3 linked regions of the Methylorubrum extorquens genome follow. The protein of the gene in region 2 binds, or shares a complex with, the protein of the main gene of each other region. Links are inferred from orthologs where the notes say so. Each region holds a gene or a part of one and is shown on either strand. Other genes may lie near its edges. The genes, in order: secA, secY and secG.

The links.
Region 1: the proteins of secY (region 2) and secA are in contact, whole or in part, in a crystal structure (PDB 3DIN), measured with the Thermotoga maritima proteins. The link is inferred for Methylorubrum extorquens from one-to-one orthologs. Residues at the interface, in WP_004081795.1 of Thermotoga maritima: Glu108, Gly109, Glu110, Glu111, Ala236, Glu237, Arg238, Arg239, Ile240, Thr241, Ile242, Gln243, Tyr244, Ala245, Arg246, Arg247, Val248, Thr249, Gly250, Arg251, Arg252, Val253, Tyr254, Gly256, Ala257, Ser258, Thr259, Tyr260, Leu261, Pro262; in WP_004082002.1 of Thermotoga maritima: Glu261, Ala262, Arg263, Lys300, Ala301, Arg302, Thr303, Ile304, Ile305, Leu323, Tyr324, Asp325, Pro326, Val329, Ser330, Tyr333, Ile336, Lys340, Phe345, Val349, Glu363, Phe364, Tyr374, Ser375, Gly376, Gly377, Glu393, Ile395, Thr482, Ser483.
Region 3: secY (region 2) and secG share a complex: the UniProt entries of both Escherichia coli proteins name them as parts of the sec protein translocase complex. The link is inferred for Methylorubrum extorquens from one-to-one orthologs.

Annotation. Positions count from the first base shown.
Region 1 is NZ_JALJXF010000001.1:4,540,246-4,543,890, forward strand. Bases 86-3,580 are described here. They hold secA (preprotein translocase subunit SecA), read right to left. Parts: upstream 3,199-3,580; coding sequence 286-3,198; downstream 86-285. Other genes in these bases: J2W78_RS21215 (GNAT family N-acetyltransferase), read right to left, coding at 86-278. Outside these bases: more of J2W78_RS21215, read right to left, coding at 1-85. UniProt on the Escherichia coli protein: Required for protein export, interacts with the SecYEG preprotein conducting channel.
Region 2 is NZ_JALJXF010000001.1:3,869,914-3,873,011, reverse strand. The notes cover bases 61-3,008. They hold secY (preprotein translocase subunit SecY), read right to left. Parts: upstream 2,233-3,008; coding sequence 889-2,232; downstream 61-888. Other genes in these bases: rpmD (50S ribosomal protein L30), read right to left, coding at 2,870-3,008; rplO (50S ribosomal protein L15), read right to left, coding at 2,347-2,856; J2W78_RS18110 (adenylate kinase), read right to left, coding at 131-733. Also shown: more of rpmD, read right to left, coding at 3,009-3,064; rpsE (30S ribosomal protein S5), read right to left, coding at 3,076-3,098. UniProt on the Escherichia coli protein: The central subunit of the protein translocation channel SecYEG. Consists of two halves formed by TMs 1-5 and 6-10.
Region 3 is NZ_JALJXF010000001.1:1,094,376-1,097,265, reverse strand. Bases 100-2,839 are described here. They hold secG (preprotein translocase subunit SecG), read right to left. Parts: upstream 1,832-2,839; coding sequence 1,367-1,831; downstream 100-1,366. Other genes in these bases: J2W78_RS05445 (cysteine hydrolase family protein), read left to right, coding at 2,426-2,839; J2W78_RS05450 (hypothetical protein), read left to right, coding at 2,124-2,405; J2W78_RS05460 (CTP synthase), read right to left, coding at 100-1,174. Outside these bases: more of J2W78_RS05460, read right to left, coding at 1-99; more of J2W78_RS05445, read left to right, coding at 2,840-2,890. UniProt on the Escherichia coli protein: Subunit of the protein translocation channel SecYEG. Overexpression of some hybrid proteins has been thought to jam the protein secretion apparatus resulting in cell death; while this may be true it also results in FtsH-mediated degradation of SecY.

The sequences.
Region 1 (3,645 bases), 670 kb from region 2 along the record:
ATCAGCCGGCGGCCGATGCCGAGGCCCTGGCAGTCGCGGGCAACCGCGAGGGTGGCGAGATAGGCGCAGAAGGCGAAATCGGTCAGCGTGCGCGCCACGCCGACGAGGCGCCCGCCGAGCCGGGCGGTGACGATCAGGTCGGAACCCTTCAGAATCCGCCGGAGTCGTTCGAGATCTTCGTCCGGTCGCCAGGGCTCGAGCCCGGATTCGACGAGGACACCCCAAAAGGTCTCCGCGTCGAGATCCGGCTCCAGCCCGTAGACGAGCGCGCCGCTCACCGCAGGCTCACGCCTCGGTAGCGAAGCGGCCGTGGCAGTGCTTGTACTTCTTGCCCGAGCCGCAGGGGCAGGGTTCGTTGCGGCCGACCCGGCCCCAGGTGGAGGCGTCGTCGGGCTTGCGCTCCAGCACGGCGGCGTCCGTCGAGAGTTCGCGTGCGGCAAAGCCGTAGGCGCCGCCCGCCCCGCCGTCGCTGCCCGAGCCGGCGAAGGCGAACTCGTTCTCGCCGGTCACCGGGTCGCGGTGCTCGGGGAACATCGGCGGCAATTGCGGTTCGCTGAAGCCAGCGCTCTCGAACCCGCCGTCGGTGAAGCCCTCCGGCTGCTGCTGCATGATCTCGACATGCGAGAGCTGGGCGGTCACCTGCTCGCGCAGGGCCGTGACGAGGCCGTTGAACAGCTCGAACGCCTCGGACTTGTACTCGTTGAGCGGGTCGCGCTGAGCGAAGCCGCGCCAGCCGATCACCTGCCGCAGGTGGTCGAGGGTGACGAGGTGCTCGCGCCAGAGGTGGTCGAGCACCTGCAGCACCACCTGCTTCTCGACATAGGTCATCACCTCCACGCCGTTGCGCTCGACGCGGGCGGCGTAGGATTCGTCGGAAGCCTTGCGCAGGCGCTCGCGGATCTCCTCGTCGGCGATGCCCTCTTCCCGGACCCACTCCTCCACCGGCAGGTCGAGGCCGAGCACGTCGAGGGCGCGGTGCTTCAGCCCCTCCGCGTCCCACTGCTCGGCATAGGCGTTCTCGGGGATGTGCACGGCGACGAAGTCGTCGATCACGCCGTGGCGCATCTCGTCCACGGTCTCGCGCACGCTGTCCTGGCCCATCAGGTCGCGGCGCTGCTCGAACACGACCTTGCGCTGGTCGTTCATCACGTTGTCGTACTTGAGCACGTTCTTGCGCATGTCGAAGTTGCGCGCTTCGACCTTCTGCTGCGCCTTCTCGATCGCCTTGTTGATCCAGGGGTGGATGATCGCCTCGCCCTGCTCCAGGCCGAGCCGCTGCAGCATCCCGTCCATGCGGTCGGAGCCGAAGATCCGCATCAGGTCGTCCTTGAGGGACAGGTAGAATTTCGAGCGGCCCGGATCGCCCTGGCGGCCGGAGCGGCCGCGCAGCTGGTTGTCGATGCGCCGGGATTCGTGGCGCTCGGTGCCGATGATGTAGAGCCCGCCCGGCAGATCCTTCTTCCGGCCCGCTTCCGGGTCAGCCTTCTCGCCCGACGCCAGCACCTTGGTGCGGTTCTCGGCGATCTCGGCCTTCAGCGCTGCGATCGCCGCGTCGCGCTCAGGCCCCTCCGCCATGCCGCCGAGCTCCTTCTCGATGCGCATCTCGAGGTTGCCGCCGAGTTTGATGTCGGTGCCGCGACCGGCCATGTTGGTGGCGATGGTGATCGCGCCCGGCACGCCGGCCTCGGCCACGATGTAGGCTTCCTGCTCGTGGAAGCGGGCGTTGAGCACGGCGAAGCGCTTGGTCACCCGGTTCTCGCGGGCGGCCTTGTAGACGTCGGTCAGAGCGTTCGGGTCGGAATAGTCGAGCAGGGTGTAGCCGGCCTTCTTCAGCAGTTCGCCGATCAGCTCCGATTTCTCGATCGAGCCGGTGCCGACCAGGATCGGCTGGTGGCGGGCATGCGCCTTGTCGATCTCCTTGATGATCGCCTCGTACTTCTCCTCGACGGTGCGGTAGACCTCGTCGTCCTCGTCGACGCGCTCGACCTCCTTGTTGGTCGGGATGTCGACCACGTCGAGCTTGTAGATCTCGGCGAACTCGTCGGCCTCGGTCGAGGCGGTGCCGGTCATGCCGGCGAGCTTCTTGTAGAGGCGGAAGTAGTTCTGAAAGGTGATCGAGGCGAGCGTCTGGTTCTCGGGCTGGATCGTCACCCGCTCCTTGGCTTCCAGCGCCTGGTGCAGGCCTTCCGAGTAGCGCCGGCCCTGCATCATGCGGCCGGTGAACTCGTCGATGATGACGACCTCGTCGTTCTTGACGATGTAGTCCTTGTCCAGGGTGAACAGGGTGTGGGCGCGCAACGCCTGGTTCACGTGGTGGACGATGGTGACGTTGTGCGCGTCGTAGAGGTCGCCCTCCTTGAGGATGCCCTCGGCGCGCAGCTCCTCCTCGATGAACTCGTTGCCGGCCTCGGTGAGCGAGACCTGCCGCTGCTTCTCGTCGAGGTCGTAATGCTCAGGCGTCAGGCGCGGCATCACCGTATCAACGGCGACGTAGAGTTCCGAGCGGTCGTCCACCGGGCCGGAGATGATGAGCGGCGTGCGCGCCTCGTCGATGAGGATCGAATCGACCTCGTCGACGATGGCGAAGTGGTGCCCCCGCTGCGTCATCTGCGAGAGCTCGTACTTCATGTTGTCGCGAAGATAGTCGAAGCCGAACTCGTTGTTGGTGCCGTAGGTGATGTCGCAGGTATACGCTTCCTTGCGCTGCCCGTCGTCGAGCCCGTGCACGATGGTGCCGACGGTGAGCCCGAGGAAGCGGTAGACCCGGCCCATCCACTCCGCGTCGCGCGAGGCGAGGTAGTCGTTGACGGTGATGACGTGGACGCCCTTGCCCTCGAGCGCGTTGAGGTAGACCGGCAGCGTCGCCACCAGGGTCTTGCCCTCGCCGGTCTTCATCTCCGAGATGCCGGACTCGTGCAGCACCATGCCGCCGATCATCTGCACGTCGAAGTGGCGCTGGCCGAGCACGCGCTTGGCCGCCTCGCGCACGGTGGCGAAGGCGGGCACCAAGAGGTCGTCGAGGCGGGTGCCGGCGGCGAGCTGGTCACGGAACTCCTGCGTGCGGGCGCGCAGCTGCTCGTCGGAGAGAACGCTGATTTCCGGTTCGAGCGCGTTGATGGCCGCGACGCGTGGGCGAAAACCCTTGACGCGGCGGTCGTTGGACGAGCCGAAAATCTTCTTGGCGAGGGCACCGAGCATCGTGAACCTGCGGTCGTGAGGTCGTCGCGAGCGGCATTTTTCGCGCCGCCGGCCTGCGTTGGGCGGGCTTATAGAGGTAAATATCCGCAGGCGCATCCGGTAGTGCCGGACCGGACAGTCAAGAGGTCGCCCGGTCCGGCTTTTTGGCCGGCCTTCATCGTCGGCGCCCGCCGCCGCGGGCTCAAGCTCTCGCTCCGCTCAGGATCCAAATTTCTGAAAAGCCCGCTCCGCGCGGTACTTTTCGCCCCCGACAGGCGGTGCCATCGCTCTTCGTGCGACAGCCTCATCGACCCGCGGTCACGAGACCTCGCGACGATCACGGCCACGCTTGCCTTTGCCCGGAAGAGGTTCCACCTGTGTCGCGCTTCGCGGCACCTGCCGCATTCCCGACGAGCCCCGCGGGACGAAGCCGGACGGCGTACAGACCGGCCCGGCGGGGACGACGCC
Region 2 (3,098 bases):
GGACGGACGGCTTGTCAACGCTTTGAAAACCGGATTGCGCTCCACGCCTCGCCGGACCCTCGGCGACGCATGAAAAAGCCCGCCCCGTCGGAACGGAGGCGGGCTGCAAACTCTGCGCCGCGGCGGCGTCTCAGGAAGAGGCCGTCTCGCGGAATCCATCGAGAAGGCTGGTCACATCCCCGGTCACCGTATCGATCGGCTTCATGCCGTCGATCTTCCGCAGCAGCCCGGTGCCGGCATAGTAATCGGAGAGGGGCGCGGTCTGCTTCCGGTAAGCGTCGAGCCGGGTCTTGAAGACCTCCGGCGTGTCGTCCTTGCGCACCGGCTGGCCGCGGGCGGCGGTCTCCTCGGCGCGCTTGGCGATGCGGCCGACGAGGGCGGTCTCGTCGACGACGAATTCCACCACCGCGTCGAGAGCGATGCCCTTCTCCGCCAGCATGGCGTCCAGGGCCTTGGCCTGCTCGACCGTGCGGGGAAAGCCGTCGAGGATGAAGCCGTTCTTGGCGTCGGCTTCTTCGATGCGGTCGGCGACGATGCCGACCACGATCGCATCGGACACGAGGCCACCGCTCTCCATGATCGCCTTCGCTTCCAGTCCCACCGGCGTCTCGGCGTCGACGGCGGCGCGCAGCATGTCGCCTGTCGAAAGCTGCGGAACGCGATAGCGCTCCACGATACGCTCGGACTGCGTACCCTTCCCCGCACCCGGCGGTCCGAGCAGAATGATCCGCATAGCGTCTCCCCGTCCTCAAGGCCCGGCGCCGGGCTCGTTCTTCATGGGCGGCGCGCCCACCTTCCTGAGGCCGCGCCGTCGTTATATCGCTGTGATGCGCAATTCCGGACTGCGCGTCCACCAAACCTTTGTCGAAGAGGGCGTCTCGGGGCGCCTCAGCGGCGGCGCGTCGTGGAGGCGCCGCGCAGCTTCGCCTTCTTCACGAGGCCCTCGTACTGATGCGCCATCAGGTGCCCGTGGATCTGCGCCACCGTGTCCATGGTGACCGAGACCACGATCAGCAGCGAGGTTCCGCCGAAGCCGAGCGCCGCCGAGGTGTAGGAGGCGACGATTTCCGGCACGAGGCAGACGAAGGTGAGGTAGGCCGCACCGATCACCGTGATGCGCGTCAGCACCTTGTCGATGAAGGCCGCGGTCCGTTCGCCCGGACGGATGCCAGGGATGAAGCCGCCCTGCTTCTTCAGGTTGTCGGCCGTCTCCTGCGGATTGAAGACGATCGCCGTGTAGAAGAACGTGAAGAAGATGATCAGGCCGGCATAGGCAACCATGTAGAGCGGCCGGCCATGGCCGAGATAGGCCGTCAGCGTACCGAGGATGCCGGTCGAGCCCTGGTTGGCCGAGAAGCTCGCCACCGTCGTCGGCAGCAGCAGCAGCGACGAGGCGAAGATCGGGGGGATCACGCCCGAGGTGTTGAGCTTGAGCGGCAGGAACGAGGACTGGCCCTCGTACATGCGGTTGCCGACCTGGCGCTTGGGGTAGTTGATCAGGAGCCGGCGCTGGGCGCGCTCCATGAACACGATGAAGTAGATCAGCGCGACCGCCGCGAGGCCGGCACCGAGCAGGATGGCGGGCGAGAGCGCGCCGGTGCGGGTCAGTTCGAGCGCGCCGAAGATCGAGGCCGGCAGGTGGGCGACGATGCCGGCGAAGATGATGAGCGAGGATCCGTTACCGATGCCGCGCGAGGTGATCTGCTCGCCGATCCACATCAGGAACAGCGTGCCGCCGGTCAGCGTCACGACGGTGGAGAGGATGAAGAACGGGCCGGGCGTAATGACCGCATTCGAGCCCTGAAGGCCGAAGGCGATGCCCCAGGACTGGACCAGCGCCAGCACCACCGTGAGGTAGCGGGTGTACTGGTTGATGACCTTGCGGCCCGATTCGCCCTCCTTCTTCAGCGCCTCCAGTGTCGGCACGACCGAGGTGAGGAGCTGAACGATGATCGAGGCCGAGATGTAGGGCATGATGTTGAGCGCGAAGACCGCCATGCGCTCGACGGCACCGCCGGAGAACATGTTGAACATGCCGAGCACGCCGCCGGCTTGGTTCTGGAAGTTCCGCGCGAATTGCTCGGGATCGATGCCCGGGATCGGGATGTAGGTGCCGAGCCGGAAGACGATGAGCGCGCCCAGGGTGAACCAGATGCGCTTCTTAAGCTCGTCGGCCTTGGCGATGGCGCCGAAATTCAGGTTCGCGGCAAGCTGTTCGGCGGCTGAGGCCATGTCTCGTATCCCAGGAATTGCCGTCGGGACGCGTCTCGAACGGTCCCTGAAAGCGAAAGCGGCGGCCGCGTGCGAGCACGGGCCGCCGCTTCGGCGTTCGACTTAATCGTGGCGTCAGGCCGACGCAACCGCGCCTTCCGCCGCGCCGCGATGGGCGACGCCGGCAGCGAAGGTCGTGGTCACCGAACCGCCGGCCTTCTCGACGGCCTCGATGGCCGACTTGGAGGCGCGGGTGACCTCGAAGCTGAGCTTGGCGGTCAGCTCGCCGACACCGAGCAGCTTCACGCCGTCGCGGGCGCGAGCGATGATGCCGGCCTTGACCAGCGCATCGACCGTGACGGCAGCGTTCGCGTCGAGCTTGCCGGCATCCACCGCCTGCTGCACCCGGCCGAGGTTCACCTCGTTCAGGTCATGGGCGTGGATGTTGTTGAAGCCGCGCTTGGGCAGGCGACGATGCAACGGCATCTGGCCGCCCTCGAAGCCTTTGATGGACACGCCGGTCCGGGCCTTCTGACCCTTCACGCCGCGGCCGGCTGTCTTGCCCTTGCCGGAGCCGATGCCCCGGCCGACGCGCATCCGGTTCTTGGTCGCGCCTTCGTTGTCGCGGATCTCGTTGAGCTTCATGGGTAAGCCCTCCTCACGCCGCGGCGTCGTCGAGGACGCGCACGAGGTGCGCGACCTTGCGGATCATTCCGCGCACCGAGGGAGTGTCCTCCAGCTCGGAAACGCGGTGCAGCTTGTTCAGCTTGAGGCCGACCAGCGTCGCACGCTGGGAGGCTTCGCGGCGGATCGGCGAGCCGATCTGCTCGATGCGGACAGTCTTGGTTGCCATGCTGCCCTCCCTTACGCGACGGCCGCTTCGGAGG
Region 3 (2,890 bases), 2.8 Mb from region 2 along the record:
GCGCCGCTTCGATCACCGCCATCTGCATCCCGAAGCAGATGCCGAAATAGGGGATGTTGCGCTCGCGGGCGTAGCGGGCCGCGCGGATCTTGCCCTCCGCGCCGCGCTGGCCGAAACCGCCGGGCACGAGGATGCCGTGCAAGCCTTCGAGGAACGGCGCCGGGTCCTCGCGCTCGAACACCTCCGCCTCGATCCATTCGAGGTTGACGCGGACGTTGTTGGCGATGCCGCCATGCGTCAGCGCCTCGGTGAGCGATTTGTAGGCGTCCTTGAGCCCCGTGTACTTGCCGACGATGGCGATGGTGACCTCGCCCTCGGGGTTGCGCACCCGCTCGAGGATGTCCTGCCAGAGGTCGAGCTTCGGCTCAGTCTCGGGCTCCATCTGGAAATGCGCCAGGATCTCCCGGTCGAGGCCCGCCTCGCGGTAGGAAAGTGGCACGGCGTAGATCGTATCGACGTCGCGCGCCTCGATGACTGCGCTCTCCCGCACGTTGCAGAACAGGCCGAGCTTGCGCCGCTCGTCTTGCGGGATCGGCCGGTCGCAGCGGCAGAGCAGGATGTCGGGCTGGATGCCGATGGAGCGCAACTCCTTCACGGAGTGCTGCGTCGGCTTGGTCTTCAATTCACCGGCGGACGGGATGTAGGGCAGCAGCGTTAGATGCAGGTAGCAGACGCTGCCGCGCGGGCGTTCCTGGCCGATCTGGCGGATGGCCTCGAAGAAGGGCAGGCCCTCGATGTCGCCGACCGTGCCGCCGATCTCGACCAGCACGAAGTCGTAATCGTCGTTGCCGTCGAGCACGAACGTCTTGATGGCGTTGGTGACGTGCGGGATCACCTGGATCGTGGCGCCGAGATAGTCGCCGCGCCGCTCCTTGGTGATGATGTCGAGGTAGATCCGCCCCGTGGTCACGTTGTCGGCGCGTGAAGCCGGCAGGCCAGTGAAGCGCTCGTAATGGCCCAGATCGAGGTCGGTCTCGGCGCCGTCGTCGGTGACGAACACCTCGCCGTGCTGCGTCGGGCTCATCGTGCCCGGATCGACGTTGAGATAGGGGTCGAGCTTGCGCAGGCGCACGCGGTAGCCGCGGGCTTGGAGCAAAGCTGCCAGGGCGGCGGAGGCGAGGCCCTTACCCAGGGAGGAAACCACGCCGCCGGTGATGAAAACGTACCGCGTCATGGGCTCCGGTCCATAAAGGGGCTCAAGCGATTCGCCAAACCGCAACGGTTGCCGCACCCCGCCGGCCACGCGGGAGGCGGCACGGGGCGAGGCCCCTCATGCCGTTGAGGAATTCGTCTCTCACATCCCCGCGGCCGATGCGCCGGCCGCAAGGGTCTTATCCGCAGATGGTGCGGCTCGGCCGCAGCGGGCTCAGCGCGATTGCGGCGCATCCGGCGTCGTCGGTGCGGCCGGCGGCGTGCTCGGGGCGGGAGCCGGCGTCGCCGGCGTGGCGGGCGCGTCGGTCGGCACCGAGGCCGGCTGGCCGGGCTGAGCCGGAGCGCCGCTGCGAAGCGTGTCGAGCAGGTTGTCCGCGTTCACCGGCTTCTGGGTCTGCGTCTGGCCCTGCGGCGTCCCGGCCTCGTCGAGGATCGAGCGCGGCGCAGCGGTGCGGTGGGCCATGATCGCCAGCGCGATGCTGGTGGTGAAGAAGAGTGCCGCCAGGATCGCGGTCGCCCGCGTGAGCGCGTTCGCCTGACCGCGGCCGGTCATGAAGCCTGAGACGCCGCCGCCCCCGCCGCCGCCGAGCCCGAGCCCGCCCTCCGAGCGCTGCAGCAGCACCACGGCGATGAGCGCCAGGACGATGATGAGGTGGACGACGATGAGGACGGTCTGCATAGCGATTCCGGTGCCCGCTCGCGCGGACGCTGTCGGTGTGCCGGACTAAAGGTCGCGCGCAAAAGCAGCGCGCCCGCGTATCCGCTGCACGAAGTGGGGGCTCCTACACCGTTTGCCCACCCGCGCCAACCGGCCTTCATGCAAGCGGGCGGGACAAACGATTTGCACGAGGCCCACACGAAGGATGTGTCGCGGCATCCGGAGCCGCCGCTCGCCTCGATATAAAGACAGCGTTCTGGAAAAACGCCGCAGGAGCATGGTCATAGGGCCACGGCCCGTGCGAGGAGTCGGAATGAGCGATTTTCAGCACGAAGCCGGGCGGTTCGCCGCCTTCATTGACCGCGCCGACCGCGAGGAGATGGAGGCCGTGCAGTCCGACCTCCTGCGGATCGCCCTGGAGCGGCCCGATCCGGCGGGGCGGGCGCAGGCGATGGATGCGCTGCAGGCAGCCCTCTCCGACCGGATCCGGCCGGACGCGATGAGCCCGCTGCAGCAGGCCTTCTACGTCGCGGTGCTCTCGATGATCGAACGCACCAAGGAGGCGGTGGCGAAGGCGCCGGCCCGGGCGGACTGACCGCGAGCCCGGCGCGTTCCATGCGACGGGACCGGCAGGCCCTCCTCGTCGTCGATGACCAGGCGAGCTTTCGCGTGCCAGGCACGATCGTCGCGGGCATCGCCGCGCTAAGCCGGACGCTGCACACGGTCGCCACCGTCGAGCGGCACGACGAGGCGGTGACGCCGTTCAGGGCGCAACTCGGCTGGGCGCCGCCGGCGGACGAAGAGCCGCTGGTCCCGGCCGACCGGGTTTTCGTCAAGCGCGGCTACCTGCCGCCGCTCGCGCTGATCGATCATTTCAGGGCGCTCGACATCGAGCGCGTCCTCGTCTGCGGCGTGCAGTCGGAGACCTGCTGTCTCGCCGCCGGCTTCATGCTGTTCGATGCCGGGTTGCGCCCGACCCTGCTGCCGTGGCTCAGCGTCGGATCGTCCCTCGACCGCTCCGGCTCACTCGGAGCCGAGCTCTGGCGGCATCATTTCGGAAGCGTTCTGATCGGTCCCGAG